DNA from 3 places in the Stenotrophomonas rhizophila genome. Region 2 is predicted to be linked to each of the others. Evidence: predicted binding sites of a transcription regulator. Region 2 holds the regulator's gene; each other region holds the start of a gene.

Region 1 (9,728 bases), 2.0 Mb from region 2:
ACCTGGCGCGCGGACTTCGCCGGCAACCTGGCCGACGGCTGGACCCAGGACGGCAGCACCGAACCGCATGACGAGCGCAGCCGTGTGCGGGCGGCGGGTTCGATGGACACCACCATCACCGATATCGCGCGGCTTGTCGCCGCACTGGTGAGCGGTGAAGGCCTTTCGCCCGCATCGCGACGTGAGCTGGTGCGCGCGCAGTGGCCGATCACCACCGCCTCGCAGTTCCCCACGCTGCAGGACGAACTGCCCCCGGCGAAGCGGCGTGCCGACCTTGCCGCCGGGCTGGGCGTGGTGGTGTTCGACGGCCCGCAGGGCCATGGTTTCTACAAAGGCGGGCATGACGACGCGGTGGGCAACACGATGGTCTGCCTGGCACGTGGCCAGCGCTGCGTGGTGATCCTGGGCAACGATGTGCGCGCCGAAGCGGCATTCCCCGCACTGGTGCGCTACGTCCTGGGTGACACCGGCGCGCCGTGGACCTGGGAATACGGCAACAAGGTGTTTGTCCCCTAACGAAAGAACCCCGCCTTTCGGCGGGGTTCTTCGTTTACAGCACGACAGGATGTCGCGTGTGCGGGGACCTTAGAAGTCCATGCCGCCCATGCCACCCATGCCGCCCATGCCGCCGCCTGCTGCGCCGGCGCCGTCATCCTTCTTCGGGGCTTCGGCCACCATCGCTTCGGTGGTGATCATCAGGCCGGCGATCGAGGCAGCGTTCTGCAGGGCAGAACGGGTCACCTTGGTCGGGTCCAGGATGCCGAACTGCAGCATGTCGCCGAACTCGCCGGTGGCGGCGTTGTAGCCGTAGCTGCCGGTGCCTTCCTTGACCTTGTTGACGATCACGGACGGCTCTTCGCCGGCGTTGGCGACGATTTCACGCAGCGGGGCTTCCATCGCGCGCAGGGCGATCTGGATGCCGTGGTTCTGGTCTTCGTTGGCGCCCTTCAGGCCAGCCAGCGCGGTGACCGCGCGGACCAGGGCAACACCGCCGCCCGGCACCACGCCTTCTTCGACCGCCGCACGGGTAGCGTGCAGGGCGTCGTCGACGCGGTCCTTCTTTTCCTTCATTTCGATTTCGGTCGACGCACCGACCTTGATCACGGCAACACCGCCGGCCAGCTTGGCCACGCGTTCCTGCAGCTTCTCACGGTCGTAATCGGACGAGGTGTCTTCGATCTGGGTCTTGATGCGGGCCACGCGTGCCTGCACCGCTTCCTGGTCGCCCTGGCCGTCGACGATGGTGGTGTTTTCCTTGGAAACCTGCACCTTCTTGGCGCGGCCGAGGTCGGCGATGGTCGCCTTCTCCAGCGACAGGCCGATTTCTTCGGAGATCACGGTGCCGCCGGTCAAGGTGGCCATGTCTTCCAGCATTGCCTTGCGGCGGTCGCCGAAGCCCGGTGCCTTGACGGCCACGACCTTCACGATGCCGCGGATGGTGTTGACCACCAGGGTCGCCAGCGCTTCGCCTTCGACTTCTTCAGCCACGATCAGCAGCGGCTTGCCGGCCTTGGCGACGCCTTCCAGCACCGGCAGCAGGTCACGCACGTTGGAGATCTTCTTGTCGTGCAGCAGGATGTACGGATCATCCAGGTCGGCGGTCTGCGCCTGCTGGTTGTTGATGAAGTACGGGGACAGGTAGCCGCGGTCGAACTGCATGCCCTTGACCACGTCCAGCTCGTTTTCCAGGCCCGAGCCTTCTTCAACGGTGATCACGCCTTCCTTGCCGACTTCACGCATCGCTTCGGCGATGATGTTGCCGATCGACTCGTCCGAGTTGGCCGAGATCGTACCGACCTGGGCAATCGCCTTGTCGTCGGCGGTGGGCTTGGAGATGTTCTTCAGCTCGGCGACGGCGGCGACCACGGCCTTGTCGATACCGCGCTTGAGGTCCATCGGGTTCATGCCGGCAGCCACGGCCTTGGCGCCTTCGCGGATCAGGGCCTGGGCCAGCACGGTGGCGGTGGTGGTGCCGTCGCCGGCGTCATCGTTGGTACGCGAGGCGACTTCCTTCACCATCTGCGCGCCCATGTTCTCGAACTTGTCAGCCAGTTCGATTTCCTTGGCGACGGACACGCCGTCCTTGGTGATGGTCGGGGCGCCGAAGCTCTTTTCGAGCACGACGTTGCGGCCCTTCGGGCCCAGGGTGGCCTTGACGGCATTGGCGAGAACGTTGACGCCGCGCACCATGCGGGCGCGGGCGTCTTCACCGAAACGAATTTCCTTGGCAGCCATTGCGATTACCTTTTATGTGGCGCCGGGCGATGCCCGGCTGCGTTGATCTGAAAAAAGAAGAAGCGGCGGGGCGAGCCCGGCGGCGCAAACTCAGCCGATGACGGCGAGGATGTCGTCTTCGCGCAGGACCTTGTATTCCACGCCTTCGCTCTTGTAGGTGCTGCCGGCGTACTGGCCGTAGATCACCTTGTCGCCAACCTTCAGCGACGGCGCGCGCACGCTGCCGTTGTCCAGCGGCTTGCCCGGGCCCACGGCCACGACTTCACCCTTGGTCGACTTTTCCTTGGCCGAGTCGGGGATGACGATGCCGCCGGCGGAGACTTCGTCGGCTTCGATCGGCTTGACCACAACGCGGTCGTGAAGCGGCTTGATGTTCATGCATGCCTCTTAAGTTGTTGATTGGTTTGAAAAAGTCCGGCGATATTAGCACTCACCCCAGGTGACTGCCAGCACCGCTCGTGAAAAAACCCGCCAGTGCGGGACAGGGCAGAGATGGTGCTGTCCCGAGCCCTTTCAAGGGGGTGCCGACGAATTCCCCCCGACCGCCATTTTCTTGACGCGCGTCCCACTGCGGAGTGCCGAATCCGACAAATCGATAGATGTGTCATATGGATTAGCTAGATTCGGCCAGCAAAACCCAATCACAAGGAGACGTAGATGAGGTTGCTCACACCGCTGTCCCTGGGGTGCCTGTTGGCGCTGGCCGCTGGTTCCGCCCAGGCGGACGTATTCATCAATGAACTGCACTACGACGACAGCACCCCGGCCGGGGATGTCGGCGAAGCCATCGAGGTGGTCGCCACCGGCGGCGAGGACCTCAGTACCTACCGGCTGTACCTGTACAACGGCAGCACTCCGTCGGCGGCCACGGTCTATGCCAACAACGCCGTGCCGGCCGGTACCGCCGCCGGCTGCGGCAAGGCCAGCATCGCCACCGTCACCTACCCCACCAACGGCCTGCAGAACGGCGCCAACGACGGCATCGCGCTGGTGGATGCCAGCGGCAAGGTCGTCCAGTTCATCAGCTACGAAGGCACCATCACCGCCTCCGGCGGCCCGGCCGCCGGCCTGACCAGCCAGAACATCCCGGTCAGCGAGAGCAACAGCACCGCCCCGGGCACGTCCCTGCAGCTCACCGGCAGCGGCAGCCAGTACACCCACTTCACCTGGGCCGGATCGGCTGCGCAGACCTTCGGTGCCTGCAACACCGGCCAGACCTTCAGCGGCGGCGGCAGCACCGGGCCCAATACCCCGCCGTCGGTGAGCACCACCACCCCGGAACAGGGCGCAACCAGCTTCCCGGCCGCTGCCGACCTGGCCGTGACCTTCAGTGAAAGCGTCACCGTCAGCGCCGGTGCGTTCACCCTGAGCTGCGGCCAGTCCGGCACGGTGCCGCTCACCCACGCCAGCAGCGGTACCCGCTTCACCCTGTCCACCAACACCGCACTGGTGGCCGGCGAAGCCTGCCGCTTCGACATACGCGCCGCGCGCATCAAGGACGCCCAGGGCGCACGACCGGCGGCCGACACGCGCATCGCGTTCACCGTGGCCGCCGGCGGTACCGATCCCGGTCCGGACCCGGATCCGGGCAGCTACTACTCGAAGGTCAACACCTCCAGCCCCGGCCAGCTGCGCTGCTCGCTGCACGCCACCATCAAGGGCCACACCTCGTACCCGTACAGCGGCACGGGCACAAGCACGTGGACCATCCTGGAAATCGCCGACGAGGATCCCAACAACAGCGGCCGCATCCTGGACGCGTACCGCAACCGCAGCTACGCCAAGGTCACCGACCGGGCCGGCACCGGCAGCGGGCTGACCTACAACCGCGAGCACACCTGGCCCAATTCACTGGGCTTTGCCAGCACCACCGGCGACAAGGGCCTGCCGTACGCGCCCTATACCGACACCCACATGCTGTACCTGACCGATGCGCAGTGGAACGCGGACCGCGGCAACAAGCCGTTCGCCAAGTGCGACAGCAACTGCGGCGAGCGCGCCACCGAGGCCAACAACGGCACCGGCGGGGGAAGTGGCGGCTACCCGGGCAATTCCAACTGGGTACGCACCCCGGACGGGAATGCCGGCACCTTCGAGGTGTGGGGCCACCGCAAGGGCGACATGGCGCGTGCGGTGATGTACATGGCGATCCGTTATGAGGGCGGCAAGGACGCAGCCACCGGCCAGTCCGAACCGGACCTGGAGCTGACCGACGACCGCAGCAGGATCGTGAAGACCTCCGCCTCGCCGGCCTACATGGGCCTGCTCTCGACCCTGATCGACTGGCACCTGTCCGACCCGCCGGATGCTGCAGAAAAAGCCCGCAATGAAGTGATCTACAGCTTCCAGGGCAACCGCAACCCGTTCATCGACCACCCGGAATGGGGTACGCCCGCCCTGTTCACGTCGGCCAAGCCGGCAACCTGCGAGTTGGCGAACTGAGGCATCCCGGGTTGCCGGCCAGGCGCCGGCACCAGGGCAATACGGTGCGCCGGCCACCCGCCGGTGCCACCGGGATTCGATTCTCCGGCCGGTTCCCAGGCGGAACCGGCCGGCATCGCCACGCCGCGATCTCTATACTCGGCGGTCATGTCGACCCCCGATCCCGTATTCATCCTCCTGACCACCTGCCCCGATGCGGCCACCGCCACGCGGCTGGCGCATGCGCTGGTGGAAGAACGCCTGGCCGCCTGCGTGACCCGGCTGGACGGGGCGCACTCGACCTACCGCTGGCACGGTGAGGTAACCGAGGACGCTGAGGTCCAACTACTGATCAAGACCACCGGCAGCCGCCTGGATGCGGCCATCGCGCGCGTGCAGGTGCTGCACCCGTATGAACTCCCCGAGTGCATCGCGGTCGAAACCCGCGCCGGCCTGCCGGCGTACCTGGATTGGATTCGGGCCCAGACCCGAGAGGAAACTGATTGATGACGCTGTTTCGTCGTGTTGCCGCGCTGTGCGCGCTGTTCGTGGTGTCCCTGCCGGCACTGGCCGTCAGCGAGAAAGACCTGCTGCCGGTGGATGAAGCCTTCGGGCTGAGCGCGCAGGCGCGCGACCGCGACCGTATCGAGGTGAGCTGGAAGATCGCGCCGGGCTACTACCTCTACCGCCACCGCACCACGGTCAAGAGCGACGCCGGCTTCAGTGCCGAGGCGCTGCAGATGCCGGCCGGCAAAAAGCACCACGATGACTTCTTCGGCGAAGTGGAAACCTACCGTGAGCGGCTGACCGCCGTCCTGCCCGGCAAGGCTGCCGACGGTGCTGAAACGGTGACGCTGGAAGTGCGTTACCAGGGCTGCGCCGATGCCGGCGTGTGCTACCCGCCGCAGAAGCGCAGCGTGCAGGTCACGCTGCCGGGTGGCGGCGCCCGCGCCGACAGCGCCATGACCCCGGCCTTGGGCGGCCCGGCCGCGTCGCCGTTCAACAACCCGCTGGCCGGCAATGCCGCCGCTGGCCTGCGCCTGCCCGGCGCGGCCAGCACCCCGTCACTGCCGCTTCCGTCCGAACGCGCCTTCGGCTTCGAAGCCATCGTCGGCGATGGCAATACCGTGCTGCTGCGTTTCAGTCCGGCGCCGGGCTACTACCTCTACCGCGACCGCACTTCGCTGAAGCTGGAAGGCGCTCCGGGCATCCGCGCGGACAAGCCGCTGTGGCCGGCCGCCAAGTCGCACCGCGACGAGCACTTCGGCGATGTGTCGGTGTATTTCGACCAGGTCGATGTGAAGCTGCCGCTGCGCCGCAGCGTGGCCGAGGCCGCCGATGCCACGCTGGTGATCACCTTCCAGGGCTGCCAGACCGATGGCATCTGCTACCCGCCGATGACCCGGCGGGTGAAGCTGGCGCTGCCGGCCGGCAAGGTCAACGCCAGTGCGGGTGAAGAAGCGCGCCGCAGCGAAGTGATCGCCCCGCTGGTGACGCGCGATAAGCGTGCGCAGGAACGCGAGGCCAACGGCATTGCGACCCAGCCGATGCTGATCCGCCCGAACGAACCGGCGCTGGCGCTGCCCGCCGACGGCACGCCCGACGCCAGCGCCGACAACGACCAGCGCACGCGTCCGCCGGGCAGCAGCGGCAGTGCCACGCCGATCACCCTGATCACCGCGTTGCTGCTGGCCCTGGCCGGCGGCCTGATCCTCAACCTCATGCCGTGCGTGCTGCCGATCCTGTCGCTGAAGGTGCTGGGCGTGGCGCAGAGCGGCGAAAGCCGCCAGCGCGCGCGCAGCCACGCGCTCTGGTACACGGCAGGCGTGCTGGTGGCGTTCGCCGCGATTGGCGCACTGGTGCTGGCGCTGCGTGCCGCCGGGCAGGCGGCGGGCTGGGGCTTCCAGCTGCAGCACCCGTGGTTCATTGCCGCACTGGTGTACCTGATGTTCACCGTGGGCTTGAGCCTGTCCGGGGTGTTCACCCTGGGCGGCAGCCTGGGCGGCGTGGGCCAGTCGCTGGCCTCGCGCAGCGGACCGATGGGCGACTTCTTCACCGGCGTGCTCGCCTGCGTGGTGGCCAGCCCGTGCGTAGCGCCGTTCATGGGGGCGCCGCTGGCCTATGCCTTCACCGCACCGGCGGTGCCGGCGATGCTGGTGTTCCTGATGCTGGGCCTGGGCCTGGCGCTGCCGTTCCTGCTGATCGGCTTCGTGCCTTCGCTGGCCAAGCGCCTGCCGCGCCCGGGCGCGTGGATGGAAACCCTGAAGCAGGTGCTGGCCTTCCCGATGTATGCCACCGCGCTGTGGCTGCTGTGGGTGCTGGGCAAGCAGCGTGGCGTGGATGCGATGGCCTTGGTGCTGGCCGGGCTGGTGGTGCTGGGCCTGGCGCTGTGGTGGTTCGAGCGCAGCCGCTGGCGCAGCCAGCGCGTCGGTGCCGCATTGGCGCTGGTGCTGCTGCTGGGCGCACTCGTGCCGGTATGGGGCGTGACACGCATCGCTGCACCGGCCAAAGCCGCACTGGCCGCCGCCGACAACGTGGTGGCCTATTCGCCGCAGATGCTCGACCGGCTGCGCCAGGACAACCGCGTGGTGTTCGTCAACATGACCGCCGACTGGTGCGTGACCTGCAAGGCCAACGAACGCGCGGTGCTGGGCACCCAGGGTTTCGAGGAAACCCTGCGCCGTACCAACGCGGTGTACATGCGCGGTGACTACACCAACGTGGATCCGGAGATCACCGCGTTCCTGGAAGAACACAAGGCGGTCGGCGTGCCGCTGTACGTGGTCTACGGCCCCGGCGCACCGCCGACCGTGCTGCCCACCGTGCTGACCCAGGCACTGGTGGAAGAAGCGCTGCTGCGCACCGCGCGATGAGCACGACGCCGCCCCGCACCTCGTTGATGGTGGTGGCGGCGCTGGCTGCGGCGCTGGGGTTGGGCACCGGCGTGTACTACGTGGCACGCACGCCACAGGAAACGCGGTTTCCCGCAGTGGAGCGCCCGGCCGCCGCGCCGGCCCAACCCGGCGATGCGATGCCGGCCATCACCCTGCCGGACGTGGATGGCACGCCCGTGGACTTCGCCCGCTTCGGTGGCCGCCCCCTGTTGATCAACGTGTGGGCCAGCTGGTGCGGTCCGTGCGTGGAAGAGATGCCCATGCTGGCCGCGTTTGCCGCTGCACAGCCGGCCGATGGCGTGCAGGTGGTGGGCCTGGCCATCGATACGCCGGACGGCGTACGCGATTTTCTTGACCGCGTGCCGGTGACCTACCCGATCGTGATCGAGCAGCCTGCGCCGGATGACGCCAGCGTGCGCTTGGGCAACGCCCAGGGTCTGCTGCCCTACACGGTGCTGGTGGGTGCGGACGGGAAGATCGTCAAGCAGAAGCTGGGGCCGTTCGCAGAGGGGGAGGTCGAACGGTGGGTGGGCAGTCAGGCGAAGAACCGCCGCAGGTAGCCCGCCGTCCTGCCTGCTTTCGATCGGCTCACCTGCTCGGGTGTTCCCGCCGCCACGATCTGCCCACCCTGCTCGCCCGCGCCGGGACCCACGTCGATCACCCAGTCGGCATCGGCCACCACGCGCAGGTCGTGCTCGACCACCACCACTGTGTTGCCCGCATCCACCAGCCCGTGCAGCTGCGCCATCAGCTTGTCCACGTCGGCCGGATGCAGGCCGGTGGTGGGCTCGTCGAGCACGTACAGGCTGCTGCCGTGCTGGCTGCGCTGCAGTTCGGTGGCCAGCTTGATCCGCTGCGCTTCGCCACCGGACAGTTCCGTGGCGGGCTGGCCCAACCGCAGATAGCCCAGCCCGATGTCGCGCAGCAGCTGCAACGGACGCTGCACGACCGATTCACCGGCAAAGAACGCCAGCGCCTCTTCCACCGTCATCGCCAGCACCTGCGCGATGCTGCGGCCGTTCCACTCCACCTCCAGCGTCTTGGCGTTGTAGCGCTGGCCGTGGCAGGTCGGGCATGGCGCGTACACGCTGGGCATGAACAGCAGCTCCACGTGCACGAAGCCTTCGCCTTCGCAGGTGTCGCAGCGGCCCTGCGCCACGTTGAAGGAAAAACGGCTGGCGCTGTAGCGCCGCGCCTTGGCCATGCGGGTGCCGGCGAACAGCTTGCGGACGTGGTCGAACAGGCCGGTGTAGGTGGCCAGGTTGGAACGTGGCGTGCGCCCGATCGGCTTCTGGTCCACGTTCACCAGGCGCTTGATCGCCGTGTGACCGGCATGCAGTCGGCCGCGGGTACGCTCGATCCGGCTGGGTTGTGGTAGATCATCGTCCGCATCGGGCACAACCGGTTCATGGCCCAGGTGCTCACCCACCAGCTCCACCAGCGCCTGGCTGACCAGGCTGGACTTGCCCGAGCCGGAGACACCGGTAACTGCGCAGAACGTGCCCAGCGGGAAGCGTGCATCCAGCCCGTGCAGGTTGTTGCGATGGATGCCGCGCAGCTCCAGCCAACCGGCAGGCGTGCGCGGGCTGCGGGTGGCACGGTCGTGCTTGCCGAACAGGTACGGTGCCGTGGCCGAGGCGGCGACGCCACGCAGCCCCTCGGGCTCACCGCTGTACAGCACCTGCCCACCGTGCTGGCCTGCACCGGGACCGACATCCACCAGCCAATCGGCACGGCGCAGCATCTCCAAGTCGTGCTCCACCACGAACAACGTGTTGCCGCCTGCCTTGAGCTGGTCGAGCGCGCCATACAGGGCCTCGCCATCTGCCGGATGCAGACCGGCGGTGGGCTCATCCAGCACGTACACCACGCCGAACAGGCTGGAGCGGATCTGGGTGGCCAGGCGCAGCCGCTGCAGCTCACCCGGTGACAGCGTCGGGGTAGCGCGGTCCATCGACAGGTAGCCCAATCCCAGCGATTCGAGCGTACCGATGCGCTCCACCAGATCGTGCGCGATGCGCTGGGCAGCGATGCGCTTCTCCTCGGACAGGTCGGGGGTGTGGCGCAGCTGTTCAGCCTTGCGCCCGGCTGCGCGGCTGCGCGTTGCCCCCTTTGCCGGCGCGCTGAAGCGGCCTTCCGCCGCCGGCCGCAGCGCCTCGGCCATCGCCGCCAGCGACA
Region 2 (9,728 bases):
CTGCGCAGCGTGATTGGTTCCACCATGTCGGTCGCGCTGCGCAGCAGCGTCACCGTGGTCGGCAGCCTGGTGATGCTGTTCGTGACCAGCCCGCGCCTGGCCGCATGGTCGCTGGTCGGCATTCCGCTGGCGGTGCTGCCGATCGTCATCGGGGCGCGGCGCGTGCGCGGCATTTCGCGCGCCAGCCAGGACCGCATCGCCGATGCCAACAGCCTGGCCGCCGAAACACTGGGCGCGGTGCGCACGGTGCAGGCGCACGCGCGCGAACCGTATGAACGCAACCGTTTCAATGAAGCACTGGCCGAATCGATCCGCGCCGCGCGGCGCCGCATCGGCGCGCAGTCGCTGGTGACGGCCACCGCCATCGTGCTGGTGTTCGGTGCCATCGTGGGCGTGCTGTGGCTGGGTGCGCATGACGTCAACGATGGCCGGATGACGGCCGGCACCCTGGGCCAGTTCGTGCTGTACGCGCTGATCGGCGGTGGCTCGGTCGGTGCGCTGGCCGAAGTATGGAATGAACTGCAGCGCGCGTCCGGCGGCATGGGGCGCATCGCCGAGCTGCTGCACGAAGACATCGAAATCACCGCACCGACCGACCCGCTGCCGCTGCCCACCCCGCTGCGCGGCGAGATCCGCTTCCAGGACGTGGTCTTCCACTACCCGCAGCGCCCTGACACCGCGGCACTGGCCCATTTCGACCTGCATGTGCGCCCGGGCGAAACCGTGGCGCTGGTCGGGCCCTCGGGCGCCGGCAAGAGCACGGTGTTGTCGATGCTGCTGCGCTTCCATGATCCTGCCGCCGGCAGCGTGCTGGTGGATGGTGTGGACGTGCGCCGGGTCGATCCTGCGCAGCTGCGCGCACAGATGGCGCTGGTGCCGCAGCAGCCCACGCTGTTTGCCAGCAGCGCGCTGGAGAACATCCGCTACGGCCGGCTGGAAGCCAGCAACGAGGAGGTGCAGCGTGCCGCGGAAGCGGCCGAAGCCGATGAGTTCCTGCAGGCGCTGCCCGATGGCTACCTGAGCGAGCTGGGCGAGCGCGGTGCGCGCCTGTCCGGCGGCCAGCAGCAGCGCATCGCGATCGCGCGTGCGCTGCTCAAGGACGCGCCGATCCTGTTGCTGGACGAGGCCACCAGCGCGCTGGATGCGCAAAGCGAGCGTGCGGTGCAGCAGGCGCTGGAGCGCCTGATGGCGGGGCGCACCACGCTGGTGATCGCGCACCGGCTGGCCACGGTGCTCAAGGCCGACCGCATCGTGGTCATGGACCACGGGCGGATCGTGGCGCAGGGCACCCACGCCGAGCTGCTGGCCGAAGGTGGACTGTACGCTGAACTGGCCAAGCTGCAGTTCATCGATTGATGACGCACCGATAACGCGGCAGGTTGCATGGTGGCAGCGCCCCATGAACCTGCTGCAGGAGGTGTTTGATGTCGTTCCGTCAGTTTCCCGCGATCGATGCCAATGGCGAAGACCATGTGGTCATCGAATTCAAGGACGAGGCCGGCGATACCGCTGCCGACCCGCACGTCCGTTACGAATTGGCCGGTGGCCGTCACCTGGTGCGCGAGGGTCGGGTGTTCCGGACCAGCGGTGGCGAGCTCACCCTGACCATCTGACTGGTCAATTATTCGCCACCCATCTTGACAGCGTTGCCCCACGGGGGCTGCGCACGGTTATCCACATGCTTGTCCGCATTTCATCCACACCCTCTGTGGATGAATGCGACAGGCTGTCAGCGCGGCAGCACCCGCCCGATGCCGCTGGCGTCGATTTCCACCGCCGCCCGCTGCAGCGCATCCAGGTCACTGCCGGCCACGAACCCCATGCGGAAATGCACTTCGCCGCCTGGCGTGCGCGACGAATGGATCGACGCCAGACTGACCCCATGCCGTTCGAACACATGCAGCAGCTCACGCAATGAACCGGGGCGATCTTCCGGCAGGTGCACGCTGATCGCGTTGCGCTCGGTCAGGTCGGCCAGCAGGTAGCCCACGCGTTCGAAGGTGTAATTGCCTGCCTGCAGCAACGCCTTTCCCTGATGCTCGCGGTTCTCCTGCAGCAGCTGCTCACGGAACGCGGCGCGCGCGGCATCATCGCCCTGCTCCACCTGGCTGCGCAGGGTCTGAAGTTGTCCAAGCAGGCGGTCCAGCATCGGCGCCACATGCGGGTTGCCGAACTGGATGTCTTCGTAGATGACGGGGTTGAGCGAAAGGATGCGCGCGATGATCGCGGTATCCAGTTCGAACGAAGCCGACCGGTACGGCATCAGTTCCGACAGCGGCCCCAGCAGCGGCGCGTATTCGCGCAGCACGCCCGCCTGGGCCAGATGGGTGGCATGCACCATGGCCTGCACCAGCGCCATCACCTGGTCGTGGTGTTCGGGCGTGGCGCGCACGCATTCGGCTTCCAGCGCCGCGCACAGCCCGCTTACCCACGGCTGCCACTGCGACAAGCGCGCTTCGCACACCACCATCACCCTGCCTTTCAGCGTGGGTGCCTTGGGCGGTGCGGTCATCGGGTGCAGCCCGACCACCTCGGCCCGTGAGGCCAGCATCGCAGCCACCGGCTCGCTCTTCACCGAGGTCACGTCCAGCCACAGCCGGCCGGCTTCGCGGCCGGCCGAACGCCTCACGTAATCGGCAATCAAGGCGGGCGTGTGCCGGATCGGCGCGGAGAACACCAGCACGTCCGCGCGCTCCAGCAGTGTTTCGGGATCGTCCGACTGCGGATCGGCCGGATCATGCCCGATCACCTCAAGCCCCAGGCGCTGCTCGAGGAACGTGCGCAGCCAGCGCCCATACGCGCCGGCGCTGCCGACGATGCCGACAACCGGGCGCAGGCTCACGCCAGCCGCTCGGCGCGGAAGCGGTGCGGCTGCGCAAGCGCGGCCGGTGCGGCGGCCAGCACGTCGAATTCTTCGTGGTCGTTGGCCAGGGTGGCCTCCAGCGCGGCGTGTACGCCCGAGATCGACCGCGACAGCGCCTGCTCGAAGCGCTCACCGCGCAGCAGGAACGCCACCAGCAGCGACATCAGCACGTCGCCGGTGCCGGCCACGTCCACCGGCAGGTGCGGCGAGGACCAGCGCCAGATCGCATCGCGGCTGACCGCCAGTGTGACCAGCTCACCCGGGTCGCCGCCGACGCTGTGCGCCAGCACCCATTCCGGCCCGCGTGCCAGCAGCGCCTGCGCGGCGGCAATCGCATCGGCCTCGGCCAGGCTGGGCAGGCCGGTCAGCCGGCCCAGCTCGAACGCGTTCGGGGTGACCAGCCAGGCATGCGGCAGCAGGCGCTCGGCGAAGATGGTTTCCAGGCCCGGCTCCACGTAAGGACCGGTGTGGGTATCGCCGATCACCGGGTCCAGGCAGTAGCGCAGCTGGGGCGACGCCGGCAGCACCGTGTCGAGCCAGTCGGCGAACGCCGCGCCATTGCCGACGCTGCCGAAGTAGCCGGACACCAGCATCTTCGCGCGCGCCGGCAGGCCGCGCTCGCTGGCGCCCAACAGCAGGTCGGCGAACCAGTCGGCCGGCAGCACGCGGCCCCGCGTGGTCGGATAGAACGGCGCATTGCTCAGCAGCGTGGTCGGCACTTCGGCCACGCGCACGCCCAGCGCACGCAGCGGCGGCACCGCCGCGCTGTTGCCGGCGTGGCCGTAGACCAGCTGCGACTGGACCGAGATGACGTCGACCGGCGACGGACCGTCCGGGCGCTTGCGGCGCCCATGGACCAGATGGCTTTCGAGGGTATCGTTCATGGCCCATTTTAGAGCGTACCGACCAACGGCCGGTACCTGCCCGCTGAATCGCAGGCACAAAAACGCCGGGACGTGCCCGGCGTTTTCGTTACCGATGGAACCAACCGCTTACGAGGTCATGCGATCCCAGAAGCCCTTCACACCATCGATGAAGGTCGCCGACTTCGGCGAGTGCTTGCGCGCTTCTTCGCCGGTGAAGGTGGTTTCGAACTGTTCCAGCAGCTTGCGCTGCTCGGCGGTCAGGTTGACCGGGGTTTCCACCACCACGCGGCAGTACAGGTCGCCTTCGCTGCGGCTGCGCACCGAACGCACGCCCTTGCCGCGCAGGCGGAACAGCTTGCCGGTCTGGGTTTCGGCCGGGATGCGGATTTCCGCATAGCCGCCCAGGGTGGCCACGCGCACGGTGTCGCCCAGCGCGGCCTGCGAGATGCGGATCGGCACTTCGCAGTGCAGGTCGTCGCCATCGCGCTGGAAGATGGCGTGCTCGCGCACCCGCACTTCCACGTACAGGTCACCCGGCGGCGTGCCGGCCGGACCGGCCTCACCCTCGCCCGCCAGGCGGATGCGGTCGCCGGTGTCGACGCCCGCGGGCACCTTGACCGACAACACCTTGTCTTCCTCTACCCGGCCATTGCCGTGGCAGGTCTTGCAGGGGTTCTGGATGATCTGGCCGCGGCCGTTGCAGTTATGGCAGGCCTGCTGCATGGCGAAGATGCCACGCTGGATGCGCACCTGGCCCTGCCCACGACACACGCTGCAGGTTTCCACCTTCCCGTCGTCCGAACCGCTGCCGTGGCAGTCGTCGCACTCGGCCAGGGTCGGAATCTCGATGCGGCGCTCGATGCCACGCACCGCTTCTTCCAGGTCCAGCTCCATCACGTAGCCGATGTCGGCACCGCGACGGGCCTGGCGCGGACCGCCGCCGGCACCGCCAAAGATGTTGCCGAAGATGTCGCCGAAGATATCGCCCATGTCCGGGCCACCCGGGCCGCCACCGCCGCCCATGCCGTGCTCGAAGGCCGCGTGGCCGTGCGCATCGTACATGCGGCGCTTGTTGGCATCGGACAGGGTTTCGTAGGCTTCCTTGCACTCCTTGAAGGCCGCTTCGGCGGCGCTGTCGCCGGGATTGCGGTCAGGGTGATGCTTCATCGCGCAACGGCGATAGGCCTTCTTCAGTTCTTCTTCGGTCGCCGTGCGGGTAACACCCAGCACTTCGTAGTAATCGCGCTTGCTCATGGTGTGAATCAGTATCCGGAAGTCGGGATTCGTCAAAGCGGAAGAGCGGAACCAGGTCCGCTCTTTCGTCGGGCGCCCCGGCACACCGGGGTACGGCGGTCAGGACCCAGTGGAATGACAACGGGACGTTGCCTGCGCAACGTCCCGCGTCGTGTCCGGATCAGGACTTCTTGTCGTCCTTGACTTCGGTGAACTCGGCGTCGACCACATCGTCGTGCGCGCCGCCATTGTTGCCGGCGCCGGCATCGGCACCCGGTGCGGCACCGCCCTGCTCGGCCGCGGCCGACGCCGCGAACAGCGACTGGCCGGCTTCTTCCAGCACCTTCGACTTGGCTTCGATCTGGGCCTTGTCGTCACCCTTCATCGCGGTTTCCAGGTCGGCCAGGGCCGATTCGACCTTGCCGATGACATCGCCACCGACCTTGCTGCCGTGTTCGTTGATCGCGGTACGGGTACCGTGGATCAGCGCGTCGGCCTGGTTGCGGGCCTGGACCAGCTCGTGGAACTTCTTGTCTTCTTCGCGGTTGGCTTCCGCGTCGGCGACCATGCGCGCGATTTCGTCCTCGGACAGACCCGAACCGGCCTTGATCTCGACCTTCTGTTCCTTGTTGGTCTTCTTGTCCTTGGCCGACACGTGCAGGATGCCGTTGGCGTCGATGTCGAAGGACACTTCCACCTGCGGCAGGCCGCGCGGCGCCGGCTCGATGCCGGAGAGGTCGAACTTGGCCAGCGACTTGTTGTAGCGGGCCTGTTCGCGCTCACCCTGCAGCACGTGCACGGTCACCGCCGACTGGTTGTCCTCGGCGGTGGAGAACACCTGCGAGGCCTTGGTCGGGATGGTGGTGTTCTTCTCGATGATCTTGGTGAACACGCCGCCCATGGTTTCGATGCCCAGCGACAGCGGGGTCACGTCCAGCAGCAGCACGTCCTTGACGTCGCCGCCAAGCACGCCGCCCTGGATCGCCGCACCCAGTGCCACGGCTTCGTCCGGGTTGACGTCCTTGCGCGGTTCCTTGCCGAAGAACTCGGTCACGGCCTGCTGCACCTTCGGCATGCGGGTCTGGCCGCCGACCAGGATCACTTCGCTGATGTCGCTCGAACGCAGGCCGGCATCGTTCAGGGCGATGCGGCACGGCTCGATCGACTTCTTGATCAGGTCTTCCACCAGCGCTTCCAGCTTGGCGCGGGTCAGCTTGATGTTCAGGTGCTTCGGACCGGAAGCATCGGCGGTGACGTACGGCAGGTTCACTTCGGTCTGCTGGCTGGTCGACAGCTCGATCTTGGCGCGCTCGGCAGCATCCTTCAGGCGCTGCAGGGCCAGCGGATCCTTGCGCAGGTCGATGCCCTGGTCCTTGTTGAACTCGTCCACCAGGTATTCGATGACGCGGTTGTCGAAGTCTTCGCCGCCCAGGAAGGTGTCGCCGTTGGTGGCCAGCACTTCGAACTGCTTCTCACCGTCGACGTTGGCGATTTCGATGATCGACACGTCGAAGGTGCCGCCGCCCAGGTCGTACACCACGATCTTGCGGTCCTTGCCGTCACCCTTGTCCAGGCCATAGGCCAGGGCAGCAGCGGTCGGCTCGTTGATGATGCGCTTGACTTCCAGGCCCGCGATGCGGCCGGCGTCCTTGGTCGCCTGGCGCTGGCTGTCGTTGAAGTAGGCCGGCACGGTGATCACGGCCTCGGTGACGGTCTCACCCAGGAACGCTTCGGCGGTCTTCTTCATCTTCTCCAGCACGCGCGCGGAGATTTCCTGCGGCGCCATCTTCTTGGCATCGCTGGTCTGCACCCAGGCGTCGCCGTTGTCGTGGGCCAGGATGCCGTAAGGCACGTGCGCGATGTCCTTCTGGACTTCAGCGTCGGTGAACTTGCGGCCGATCAGGCGCTTGACGGCGTAGAAGGTGTTCTTCGGATTGGTGACGGCCTGGCGCTTGGCCGAGGCGCCGACCAGCACTTCGCCATCCTTGGTGTAGGCGACGATGGACGGCGTGGTGCGATCGCCTTCCGCGTTTTCGATGACGCGGGCCTTGCCGCCGTCCATGATCGCCACACACGAGTTGGTGGTGCCGAGGTCGATACCAATGATCTTGCCCATGAGGGAGACTCCTGAAAATTTGGGGAACATCCGGCAGCTGCCGGGTTATGAATGGGATGTGTGGGACGCTGCTGACACTTTCAACCCATCCATCGAACGCTGTGTCCGATGGCGGCCAAACGCGTTCAGGTCAGTCCCGGGCGACCACGACGAGGGCCGGCCGCAGCAGGCGATCGTTGAGCAGGTAGCCCTTCTGGAACACCTGGACCACGCTGCCCGGCGCCGCGCCGGGGGCGTCGACCTGGCTGATGGCCTGGTGGTGTTCGGGGTTGAAGGTCTGGCCGGTGGGGTCCAGCAGGGTCAGGCCGTTGTCGGCGGCGACCTTGAGCAGCTGCTTGTAGGTCAGCTCCAGGCCTTCGCGCAGCGGGCTGGGTTCGGCGCCGGCGGCATTGAGCCCGGCGTCCAGGCTGTCGAACACCGGCAGCAGCTCGCCCAGCAGCTTTTCGTTGGCGAAGCGGCGCGCCTGTTCAACGTCGCGGGCCACGCGCTTGCGCTGGTTGTCCAGGTCGGCGCGCTCACGCAGCGACTCGGACCGGAGCAGCGCCACTTCGTTGTGCAGGGCGTCGAGCTGCTGCTGCAGGGTATCGCCCGTGGCGGCGTCGCCGGCCGGGGTCTGGGATGCGATATCAGGCTGATCTTGGTTCATTTCCGGATCCTTGGCGGTGACTCTCCGCCTCCACCCACCCCAATGTGGGCGGCCGGACCCGATTCAAGAGCTGGGGGCGTGTTTAGGTGCGATCCCGGGACAATCCGCCGCCGGCCGGGGCATCCAGGGCCGCACCGAGCACCTGGGCAGTGGCCTCCACCAGCGGAATCATGCGGTCGTAGGCCATCCGCTTGGGCCCGATCACCCCCAGCACGCCCAGCACCTGGCCGCCGGCCGAGTACGGGGCGGTAACCAGCGAAACGTTCTCCAGGGGCATCACACCGGTTTCCTCGCCGATGAAGATGCGCACGCCCGGGGCCTGGATGGTGCGCTCAAGCAGCTGCAGGATCTCGCGTTTGCTGGCGAACAGGTCGAACAGCTCGCGCAGGCGGTCCAGGTCGGACAGGTCCTGCACCCCCATCAGCCGTGTCTGCCCGGCCAGCACCATGTCGTCGGCCGGCGGCGCCATCGCCTGCTCGGCCAGCTCCACGCTGTGGGCCAGCAGCTGCTCCATTTCCGTGCGCGCCTGGCGCAGCTCCACCAACAGGGTGGCGCGGATCTCGGCCAGCGGGCGGCCGGCGCAATGGGCATTGAGGTAGTTGGCCACCTTCTCCAGCTCGGCCGGCTCCCAGCTGCGTTTGGGCTCGATCACCCGGTTCTGCACCTCGTTGTCGGCGAACACCAGGATGGCCAGCACCCGGCGCGCATCCAGCGCCACGAAATCAATGTGGCGGAACGCGAACTGTTCGCGCCGCGGCGCGCCGACCACGCCGACGAAATGGCTCATCGCCGAAAGCAGCTCCGAGGCACTGCCGAGCAGCGCCTGGGTGCCCGCCCCGGTGGACAGCTCGCTGCGCAGGCGGCTCAGCTCGCTTTCGCCGGGCGGCTGCATCTTGACCAGGCTGTCGACGAACACCCGGTAGCCGTGCGCGGTGGGCACCCGCCCGGCCGAGACGTGCGCCGAGCTGAGCAGGCCCAGGTCTTCCAGGTCACCCAGGATGTTGCGGATGGTGGCCGGGCTGACGTCCAACCCGGCCAGCCGCGCCAGCGTCTGCGAGCCGACCGGCTCACCGTCCTGGATGTGGCGCGCGATCAGCGTCCGCAGCAGATGGCGGGCGCGCGGCGCAAGATGGGGCGCGGAAGGGTGCATGGAATCAACCTGTGAGACGCGACGTTGGATAATGGCAGGAACACTGCCTGCCCCACCCATGCTAGCGTTGCGCGGCTCAAGAACCCAATACCATGCTCAGACATCTATCGATCAAGGATTTTGCCGTTGTCCGCGCCACCGAACTGGAATTCGGCGCAGGCATGACCGTGGTTTCCGGCGAGACGGGCGCAGGCAAGTCGCTGATGGTCGACGCGCTGGGCTTCCTGTCCGGGCTGCGCGCCGACAGCGGCGTGGTCCGCCACGGCGCGGCGCGCGCGGAGCTGTCGGCCGAGTTCGCGCCGGGCGAACACGCCCCGGCCCGGCAATGGCTGCGCGACAACGAACTGGATGACGAGGAGCAGTGCCAGTTGCGCCGGATCATCCGTGCCGACGGCGGCTCGCGCGCCTGGATCAACGGCCGCCCGGTGACCCTGTCCCAGCTCACCGAGCTGGCCGGCATGCTGGTGGAAATCCACGGCCAGCACGAACAGCAGGCGCTGCTGGCACGGCCCTCGCAGCTGGCGCTGCTGGACGCCTACGCCCGCAACGAGGCCGAGCGCGTCCAGGTGCGCCAGGCCGCTGGCCGTTGGCAGGCCCTGGTCGACGAAGCCGAGTCGCTGTCGCGACAGGGCGATGTCAGCGACCGCATCGGCTTTCTGGAACACCAGCTGGGCGAACTGCAGCGCGAAGACCTGGAGCCGGCCTCGATCGCCGCCCTGGGCAGCAGCCACCGCCGCCAGGCCCACGCCGGGGCGCTGGTCAGCGCCTGCGACGTGGCCGCCGCCCGGCTCAATGGCGACGATGAGGTGTCGGTGCTGCAGCTGCTGCAGCAGACCCGGCATGACCTGGCCCGC
Region 3 (9,728 bases), 2.0 Mb from region 2:
CTACCAGGTGTGCCTGCCCGCACCGAATGGCAGCGTGTGCGATACCGCGTCGGTGAGCCTGACGGTGACGGCCAGCGCCCTGGTCGCGCAGGCCGATGACTTCAGCAGCGCGCCGGTTGCGCCGACCGGTGGCACCACCGCCAGCGTGCTGCTCAACGACACCTTCAACGGCGCCCCGATCGTTCCGGGGACCACGCCGGTGACCGCCTCGCTGGTCGGCACGGTGCCGGGTTACAGCATGGCCGCCAACGGCGTGGTGACCGTGGCACCGGGCACGCTGCCGGCAGCGACCACGCTCACCTACCAGGTGTGCGAGAACGCACAGCCGGGCAACTGCGCCCAGGCCACCGCGCTGGTCGCGGTGCGCCCGGATGCGGCCGACGACGCGCTGCCCGCCGGGACCGGTACCACCGTACTGGCCGTGGCCGCCAACGACACCTTGCCGGTCGGCGCGGTGTTCACCGTGCCGGTGCCGCCGTCCAACGGCACCGCCGTGGTCAACGGCGACAACACCATCAGCTACACCCCCAACGCAGGCTTCACCGGTACCGACACCTTCACCTACCAGGCGTGCCTGCCCGCGCCCAACCTCAACGTGTGCGACACCGCCACGGTCAGCGTGACTGTCACGGCCGCGCTGCTGGACGCTGTGGACGACACCGCCAGCAACGTGCCGGCAACCGGTGCGCTCGGCCTGCTCAATGTGTTCGCCAACGACACCTTCAACGGCGCCGCGCTCGACCCGGCCACGGTGGTGCTGACCCCGAACAACACCACCGCGCTGACCATCCAGCCCAACGGCAGCCTGGACGTGGCGGCCGGTACCCCGGGTGTCACCTACACCACCACCTACCGCCTCTGCCTGGTGGCACAGCCGACGGTGTGCGACATCGGCACGGTGTCGGTCACCCTGGCCACCACGCCGGGCCTGCTCGACGCGGTGGACGACACAGTGACCAATGTGCCGGCCGCCGGCGCCAACGGTGTGGCCAACGTGTTGACCAACGACACCTACAACAGTGCCGCGCTGGACCCGGCCACCGTGGTGCTGACCCCGGTCAACACCGCCGCCATCACCATCCAGCCCAACGGCAGTGTCAACGTCGCGGCGGGCACGCCCGGCACCACCTACACCACCACCTACCAGATCTGCCTGGTGGCCCAGCCGGCGGTGTGCGATATCGGCACGGTGTCGGTGACGCTGGCCAGCGCGGGCGTACTGGTGGCCAATGACGACAGCGTGCCCGGCGTGCCCCCGGGCGGCGCCACCGGCGTGACCAACGTGCTGACCAACGACACGTTGAACGGCACGCCCGTGGACCCGACCACGGTGGTGCTGACCCCGACCAACACCCCGGCGCTGACCATCCAGCCCGACGGCAGCGTCGACGTCACTGCCGGTACGCCCGGGACGACCTACACCACCACCTACCAGATCTGCCTGGTGGCGCAGCCCACGGTATGCGCGGTGGGTACGGTGTCGGTGACCCTGGCGGCAGCGCCGAACAGCGTCCCGGTGGCCAACAACGACCAGGCCAGCACGCCGCAGGACACGGCCGTCGATGTGCCGGTGCTGGCCAACGACCTGGCCAATGGCGCGCCGGTCGACCCGGGCACGGTGGCGGTGACCATCACCACCGCGCCGACCATGGGCACGGCGGTGGTGCTGCCTGACGGCAGCGTGCGCTACACACCGATGACCCACTTCAGCGGTGCCGACAGCTTCACCTACAGCCTCTGCAACCAGGCCTCGCCGGCGGTCTGCAGCAGTGCCACGGTCAACGTGCAGACCCAGGTCAACGACGTGGACGTGGTGGACGAGAACATCACCGTGCTCAGTGGGACCACCACCACCGTACCGCTGCTGGACAACCTCACCACCAGCGGTGCGCGCATCAACCCGGCGTCGATGCGACTGGGCAGGGCGGCTGGCAACGGGCGCGCAACCTGCGGCAACGGCGAATGCATCTACACCGCCTTCGTCGGCTACAGCGGCCTGGACAACTTCAGCTACAACATCTGCGATGCCTCGATGCCGACCCCGGTGTGCGTGGAAGGCTGGGTCAACGTGGTGGTCACCGCCGATGCGGTGGTGCTGCGCCTGACCAAGCAGGCCACCCAGCGCAGCGTGAAGGTGGGTGACGTGGTGCGCTACGTGGTCACCGTGGAGAACATGGGCGACTTCGACGCGCTGGGCGTCACCCTGTTCGACACCCTGCCCAGCGGCTTCACCTTCATCCCGGGCGGGTTCGAAGCGCAGGACATCGACAACGCCGCACGTGCCAGCGGCGTGGCACCGCTGCGCATCGACGGCCTGGACATCCGCGCCGGTGGTTCGGCCACGCTGGTGTACTACCTGCGGGTGGGGGCGGGCGTGGGGCTGGGTGTGCATACCAACCGCATCACCGCCAATGACGTGCTGGGCACCACCATCAGCAACGTGGCCTCGGCCGACGTGGAGGTGATCGGCGACCCACTGCTGGACGAAAGCCTGGTCATCGGCAGCGTGTTCAATGATCGCAATGGCAACGGCGTGCAGGACGCAGGCGAACGTGGCATCCCCGGTGTCCGCGTGGCATCGGTGGAAGGCCTGGTGATCGAAACCGATGCGTACGGCCGCTACCACCTGGTCGGCATCAACGGTGGCCAGGCGCGCGGACGCAACTTCATCCTCAAGGTCGATCCGACCACGTTGCCAGCCGACGCGCGCTTCACGACCCGCAATCCGCTGCTGCGCCGGATCACCCCGGGGTTGCCGGTGCGCTTCGACTTCGGCGTGGCATTGCCGGAAGGCAGGTTCAACGCCGGGCCACCGCAATCGGTGCTGGAGGTCGGGGAAGGGCTGTTCGTTCCCGGCCAGGCCACGCTGGGCGCCGCTGCCGAGACGGTGCTGGCGCATGCAGCACGCACGCTGGAGACGCAGGGTGGGGGGCAGGTGAGCGTAGCCGCCGGGCAGGCCACGCCCGCACTGGCCGGGCAGCGCGCCGAGGTGCTGCGCAAGGCCCTGCTGCCACGGCTGCCTGCCGAGGTTGCCGCCCGTGTGCAGGTCCAGGTGCAGCCCGCTGCGCCGGCCCGCCCCGCCGACCGTGCGGACCGCTGAGGAGATGACCATGAACCGCAAGACCTCACTCAGCCCCCTGATGCTCCTGTTGGCGTTGTGGTCGCCGATGACCCACGCACAGGCGCCGCAACCGCTGCCCGAAGTGCCCACTACCCTGTGCGGGGTGGACGGCTGCCGGCAGGGCAATGACCTGCTGCTGCAGGTGCGTCCGGCCGCGGATGCTCCCGTCGGTCCCGCAGAACCCGGTGCGGTGGTGCCGGCACCCAATGGTGCGTCGGCTACCGAGCTCCCCGATGGCGCCGTGGTCTGGGCCACCGAAGATCCGGCGCTGTCGGCGCCGGTGCTCAATGTGCAGACCGGCTCCATGGCCCCGTTCGAGAACGGCCGGCTGACCAAGCCGCTGCGCTTCCACGGCTACAACAACTACGCCTCGTTCATCGAGCGCCTGGAGGTAGTGATCTACCGTGGCAGCGACATCGACCTGGTCACGCCGCTGGCGCGCATCGAGATGCCGGTGGACTACGTCGGCAATACCGAATGGGATGGGCAGCTGCCGGAAAACCTCAACCTGCGCGTTGGCGACGACCTGCAGTACATCGCCCGGGCCTACGGCCGGGATGGTTCCTTCGATGAAACCAACGCGCAGCGCTTCCAGCTGGTACTGCCCACCGACTACGAACGCGGCACCCAGCTGGTGCGGGACAACGTGCAGCGCACCCTGGGTCGCGTGCTGGATGGCGACGATGCGCAGGCCCAGCAGCTGAGCAATGCCATCTACGGGCAGAACGCGCTGCGCCAGCAGAACATCCCCATCTACGGCTCGCGGGTGCGGATCTACGGGCGTGGGTTGAGCCCCAATGCACGGGTGATGATCAACGGGCAGAGCTTCCCGGTGGACCTGGAGCAGAAGTTCGCCGCCGAGTTCCTGGAGCCGATCGGCGAGCACCGGTACACCGTGCAGGTGGAGGCCATGGACGCGCCGACGCTGACCCGCACGCTCGACGTGGAAGTGACCGGCAGCTACCGCTTCCTGGTGGCGCTGGCCGATGTAACGCTGTCGCGCAATACCGCCAGCGGCAACCTGGATCCACTCGCCGCCGACCGCGACCAGGACGACAGCTTCCTCAGCGAAGGCCGGTTGGCGTTCTACCTGAAGAGCAAGCTGCGCGGGAAGTACCTGGTCACCGCGCAGGCCGACACCTACGACCGCGAGCTGAAGCGGCTGTTCGACGGCTTCCTGGATGCCGACGCCCGCGACGTGTTCCGCCGCCTGGATCCGGACCAGTACTACCCGGTATACGGTGACGACTCCACCACGTATCGCGACATCGACACCCAGGGCAAGCTGTACGTGCGCGTGGACTGGGACCAGAACCAGGCGCTGTGGGGCAACTTCGCCACTGGCTTCACCGGCACCGAGTACGGCCAGTATGTGCGTTCGCTGTACGGCGCGGCGGTGAGCTGGCGCTCGCGCGCAACCACCCCGCTGGGCGACCCGCGTTCGCTGCTCAAGGCCTTCGGTTCCGAGGCGCAGTCCGCGCTCGGCCACACCGAGTTCCTCGGCACCGGCGGCAGCCTCTACTACCTGCGCCACACCGACCTGCTGCCCGGCTCGGAGCAGGTGGTGATGGAAGTGCGCGATCGCACCACCGGGCGCACCGAGACACGCACCACCCTGCAGCGCGGTCGGGATTACGAGATCAACGAGATCCAGGGCCGCCTGTTCCTGACCCGCGCGCTGTCGCAGATCACGCGCGAGAACGTACGCACGCTGACCCGCGATACGCCGCTGGATGGCTATGACCAGCTGCTGCTGGTGGACTACGAGTACATCCCGCTGGGCTTCAGCACCGACGACGTGAGCGCCGGCCTGCGCGGCAAGCAGTGGTTCGGCGACCACGTGGCGGTGGGCGGCACCTACGTCGACGAGAACCGCAGTGGCGACGACTACAGCCTGATGGGCGCCGACCTGACCCTGCAGGCCGGGCGTGGCACCTACCTCAAGCTGGAGCAGACCCGTACCGAAGCCACCGCAGCGCCGATCTTCTACTCCGACAACGGCGGCCTGAGCTTCATCCAGCGCAACCCGGTCAGCGGCGACCGCAAGGGCGATGCCCGCGCGGTGGAAGCGCGCGCCAACCTGCGCGAGCTGGGCTGGACCAAGCAGGATTGGAGCATGGGCGCCTGGTGGCGCGACGTGGACGCCGGCTTCTCGGTCTCGCGCATGGACAGTGGGCTGGCGCTGGAGGAATACGGTGCCGAATTCCTGGGCTACTTCACCGACAACTTGAGTCTGTATGGCCGGCACAGCCGCGCCGAGCGCGGTGAGGTGGCGGTGGAGCAGTCGCAGCTGACCATGGACTGGCGGCTGGGCAACGACGGCCAGCTCGGGGCCGAGCTGCGCCGCGTGCGCGAAGAGAACGCCGGCACCGACGTGGACGGCACCCTGGCGGCACTGAGTTACCGGCAGCGCTTCGGTGCCAAGTGGGAGCTGTACGGGGTAGGGCAGCTGACCGTGGATGACGACAGCGGCGCCTACGAGAAGAACGACCTGGCCACGCTGGGCGCGCGCTACCTGTTCGGCGACCGCTCCAGTCTGGGGGCGGAAGTGAGCAGCGGCAGCCGCGGCGATGGCGCCAAGCTCGAGGGCGAGTACTGGATGACCCCCGAGCACAGCTTCTATGGCAACTACAGCTACAGCACCGACCGCACCACCACCGACCCGCTCTACGACACCGGGCTGCAGTCGGGCTGGACGCTCGGCCAGCGCTGGCGCCTGAGCAACCAGGTCAACGTGTTCAACGAAAGCCAGTACCTGAAGGACCGTCGCGACGACAGCGCCGGGCTGGTGCATACCTTCGGCATGGACTTCTACCCCGCGCAGGGCTGGACGCTGGGCTTCAGCGTGATGGACGGCGAACTGGACGCGACGACCGGGCGCGTCGATCGCCGCGCCTACAGCGTCAGCGGTGGCCGCACCGATGCCGATACGCAGTGGACGAGCAAGCTCGAATACCGCCGCGACGAAGGCGCTGAGGATCGTCGGCAGTGGGTGACCACCAACCGGCTGCTGTACAAGGTCAACGAGGACTGGCGCATCGCGCTGCGCGCCAACTACGCCGACACCGATGACAAGCGCAACCCGCTGGCCGATGCCAAGCTGGTGGAGTCCAACCTGGGCTTTGCCTGGCGTCCGCACGACAACACGCGCTGGGCGGCCTTCGGCAAGTACACGTATCTCTACGACGTGGCGTCGCTGGGCCAGGAAGGTGGCAACGTGTACGACCAGAAATCGCAGATCGTCTCGTTCGAAGGGGTGATGCAGCTCAGTGACCGGTGGGAGCTGGCCGGGAAGCTGGCCGGGCGCTGGGGCGATTACCGTACCGGGCGCGGCGAGGGTGCGTGGCTGGACAGCCGGGTCAACTTCTCCGCGTTGCAGCTGCGCTACCGGTTGTTCGCGCAGTGGGAGGCGATGGGCGAATACCGCTGGCTGGACGTGCGCGAGGGCGGCGACAGGAAAGGCTGGCTGGTGGGCGTGGACCGCCAGGTGGGGCAGAACTTCAAGATTGGTGCGGGATACAACTTCACCGAGTTCAGTGATGACCTGACCGAGTTGCGGTATGAAGCGAAGGGGTTCTTCCTGAATCTGTCCGGGTATTACTAGGCTTCGGCATTGTCTGGCCTGCCACCGTTCATCTCATTCGGGCGCTTCGGCTGAATGCCTGGCAACGTTTTCATCCTGAATGGGCCAATCTTTGTGGGATTGTCCTGCCCAAAACGACGTGGTGGTTACGTTTTGGTTCGTATCGTATTGATTTATATTGGAATTGCGCGAAACGGCGGCCACTCGCAACTGTCACCATTTCGCGGTACGTTAGGGGCCTGATCTGCGTCAGCGTTTCACCTGCGGAACGCTGGAACTTTTTGAACTGTCAGCAGTCCAAATACAGGACTGATAAGATGACCCCTATGAGCCAGAACATGTCTACTGCCCTTGTGGCAAACAATCTTCCGATTCCCAGTGCGCTCGGTTCGCTGGACGCCTACATCGGCGCCGTGCACCAGATCCCGGTGTTGACGGTCGATGACGAGCAGGACCTGGCCCGCCGCTTCCGCGACGAGCAGGACCTGGACGCCGCGCGCGAGCTGGTCCATTCCCACCTGCGCTTCGTGGTGCACGTAGCCCGTGGCTATAACGGCTACGGCTTGCAGCTGGGCGACCTGATCCAGGAAGGCAACATCGGCCTGATGAAGGCGGTGAAGCGCTTCGACCCGGACATGGGCGTCCGCCTGGTGTCCTTCGCGGTGCACTGGATCCGTGCCGAGATGCACGAGTTCATCCTGAAGAACTGGCGCATCGTCAAGGTCGCCACGACCAAGGCGCAGCGCAAGCTGTTCTTCAACCTGCGCAAGTCCAAGACCCGCCTGGGCTGGTTGAACGCGGCGGAAGTCACCGCTGTCGCCAAGGACCTCAACGTGTCCGAACGCGAAGTGCTGGAAATGGAATCGCGCCTCTCGGGTCGCGATATCGGTTTCGATGCGCCCAGCGATGACGACAACGAACATGCGCCGCCGTCGCCGGCTGCGTTCCTGGTCGCCAACGACGAAGACCCGTCGATGGCGTACGAGCGTGCCGACAGCGAAGACAACCAGCTGCAGCTGCTGCGCGAAGGCTTGGCCGAACTCGACGCCCGCTCGCGCGACATCATCCGTCGCCGCTGGCTGGATGCCGACAGCAAGGTCACCCTGCAGGAGCTGGCCGATGAGTACGGCGTGTCCGCCGAACGCATCCGCCAAGTCGAGGCGAACGCGCTGAAGAAGATGAAGGCGCTGTTCACCGCGTAACGCGGCATCCAACGCAGTAGACAGAAAACCCGGCCTCGCCGGGTTTTTTGTTTTTGCCGGCAGCATGTCGACCAGCCGCCATGCCGATGGATTCTGGAAAGCGCGACGCCACCCATGGCAATTACGCTTCCTGCCCCCACGGCAAATGCGATATCGCGATGATTGGATCCACCGTACCCGGCGCAGGTGCTTCCGCTGCGCCTATTCCTCGAGAACAACTTCCGCAGAATGCGGCGCCGGCCTCGCCACCGATGGATGCCATAGCACTCTGCGGCCACGCGAGCTACGGCTCGATGGTAATCAATTGCCGCGGGCGCGAGGGCAGGACCCAGCTGCATGAAGCGGCTGAAGCGGGAGACACCGCCCGCGTCATGGAGCTGTTGCAGCGTGGTGCGGACGTATTCATGAGGGACGAGAACGGTGCTACTGCCCGCTGGTTGGCAGACGAGAACCAGCGGTCGGACGTGGTTGCCGCCATCGATGACTGGAAGTGCAGGCTGATGCGCCAGTTCATCGACGTCGCCGGCCTAGGCGACGCGGCGGCTGTACAGCACTTCTCCGACAACACCAGCATTTCCTACAGCGAGCGCGTGCAGGTGCTGACGGCCGCCGCCCAAGGCGGGGGCGTAGCGGCGGTGGAGCGCCTGCTTGAAACGTTTGCCTTCGCCGAGCAGGACCTCGACAGCCTCGTCCAAGCTGGCGTTGGCGGCAACAGCGTTGAGCAACTGCTGCTCGGGAAGATGCTCTTTGCCCGCGTCAATCACTGGACACCACGCCAGCTGCACGCGTTTCTAGAGAGGTACCCGCACCTGGACGTGAATCGAACATGGAGCGGCAGTTCAGCCCTGCACCACGTTGTCAGGTACGGGGAGTTCCCCGAGGACCTTGGCAAGGTGCGTGTATTGCTTGATGCTGGAGCAGTCCCAAGTGTGGTGGATGGCGACGGTTTCACGGCCGATGCACTGGCAAGCGTGAAGGGAATGAACGAAGTGGTGGCAGTACTCCTCAAGCAGGATCGCACCTCCAGCGCATCCGTCGGCTGAAGGCGCGTTCCACCACCTGATCCGTCAACGCACGCATCAAACAGAAAACCCGGCATCGCCGGGTTTTTTGTTACGCCAAAGGCGTGCCCACCAACGGTGGGCACCTACCGAGGGTAGAGCCGACTGTTAGTCGGCTGCTCTTACGCCTTCTCGCGCGCGATCGCCCGCCAGCCAATATCATTGCGGTGGAACTCATGTTCCCACGTCACCTTCGCCACGCCCGCATACGCATTGGCCTGCGCATCGCCCACGCTGTCGCCCAGCGCGGCCACGCACAACACGCGGCCGCCAGCGCTGAGCACCTGGCCCTGCGCGTCCAGCGTGGTGCCGGCGTGGAACACCTTGGCCGTAGACGGCACCTGGTCCAGCCCGCGGATCACATCACCGGTGATCGGCGTTTCCGGATACGGCGCCGACGCCATCACCACGCCCAGCGACGGACGCGGGTCCCACCGCGCTTCCACTTCATGCAGGCGTGCATCGATCGCCGCCTCCACCAGTTCCACCAGGTCCGACTGCAGGCGAAGCATTACCGGCTGGGTTTCCGGGTCGCCGAAGCGCACGTTGAATTCAATCACCTTCGGCGCGCCGCTGGCATCGATCATCAGCCCGGCATAGAGGAAGCCGGTGAACGGGATGCCATCGGCGATCATGCCCTGCACGGTGGGATTGACCACTTCACGCATCACCCGTGCATGCACTTCATCGGTGACCACCGGTGCGGGCGAGTACGCGCCCATGCCGCCGGTGTTCGGACCGGTATCGCCATCGCCCACGCG

Evidence for each region. Region 2 encodes HrcA, which represses chaperone genes, less so after heat shock. Its sites were predicted from a motif close to TTNGCACTCNNNNNNNNNGAGTGCNAA; they were not measured.
Region 1: the regulator HrcA is predicted to act here: its motif matches at 2,659-2,685, upstream of BAY15_RS17140 (co-chaperone GroES).
Region 3: the regulator HrcA is predicted to act here: its motif matches at 6,994-7,020, upstream of rpoH (RNA polymerase sigma factor RpoH).

Annotation. Positions count from the first base shown of each region.
Region 1 covers NZ_CP016294.1:3,838,704-3,848,431, forward strand. The annotation lists gene BAY15_RS17130 (serine hydrolase domain-containing protein) at 1-516, shown strand, start outside; gene groL (chaperonin GroEL) at 586-2,235, opposite strand; gene BAY15_RS17140 (co-chaperone GroES) at 2,326-2,613, opposite strand; gene BAY15_RS17145 (endonuclease) at 2,893-4,677, shown strand; gene cutA (divalent-cation tolerance protein CutA) at 4,825-5,163, shown strand; gene BAY15_RS17155 (protein-disulfide reductase DsbD domain-containing protein) at 5,163-7,529, shown strand; gene BAY15_RS17160 (TlpA family protein disulfide reductase) at 7,526-8,110, shown strand; gene BAY15_RS17165 (excinuclease ABC subunit UvrA) at 8,086-9,728, opposite strand, start outside.
Region 2 covers NZ_CP016294.1:1,860,627-1,870,354, reverse strand. The annotation lists gene BAY15_RS08540 (ABC transporter transmembrane domain-containing protein) at 1-1,356, shown strand, start outside; gene BAY15_RS08535 (hypothetical protein) at 1,425-1,613, shown strand; gene BAY15_RS08530 (prephenate dehydrogenase) at 1,730-2,842, opposite strand; gene pdxY (pyridoxal kinase) at 2,839-3,747, opposite strand; gene dnaJ (molecular chaperone DnaJ) at 3,856-4,983, opposite strand; gene dnaK (molecular chaperone DnaK) at 5,144-7,078, opposite strand; gene grpE (nucleotide exchange factor GrpE) at 7,209-7,724, opposite strand; gene hrcA (heat-inducible transcriptional repressor HrcA) at 7,807-8,874, opposite strand; gene recN (DNA repair protein RecN) at 8,967-9,728, shown strand, end outside.
Region 3 covers NZ_CP016294.1:3,883,963-3,893,690, reverse strand. The annotation lists gene BAY15_RS17365 (Ig-like domain-containing protein) at 1-3,100, shown strand, start outside; gene BAY15_RS17360 (hypothetical protein) at 3,111-6,725, shown strand; gene rpoH (RNA polymerase sigma factor RpoH) at 7,031-7,906, shown strand; gene BAY15_RS17350 (hypothetical protein) at 7,987-8,949, shown strand; gene purD (phosphoribosylamine--glycine ligase) at 9,090-9,728, opposite strand, start outside.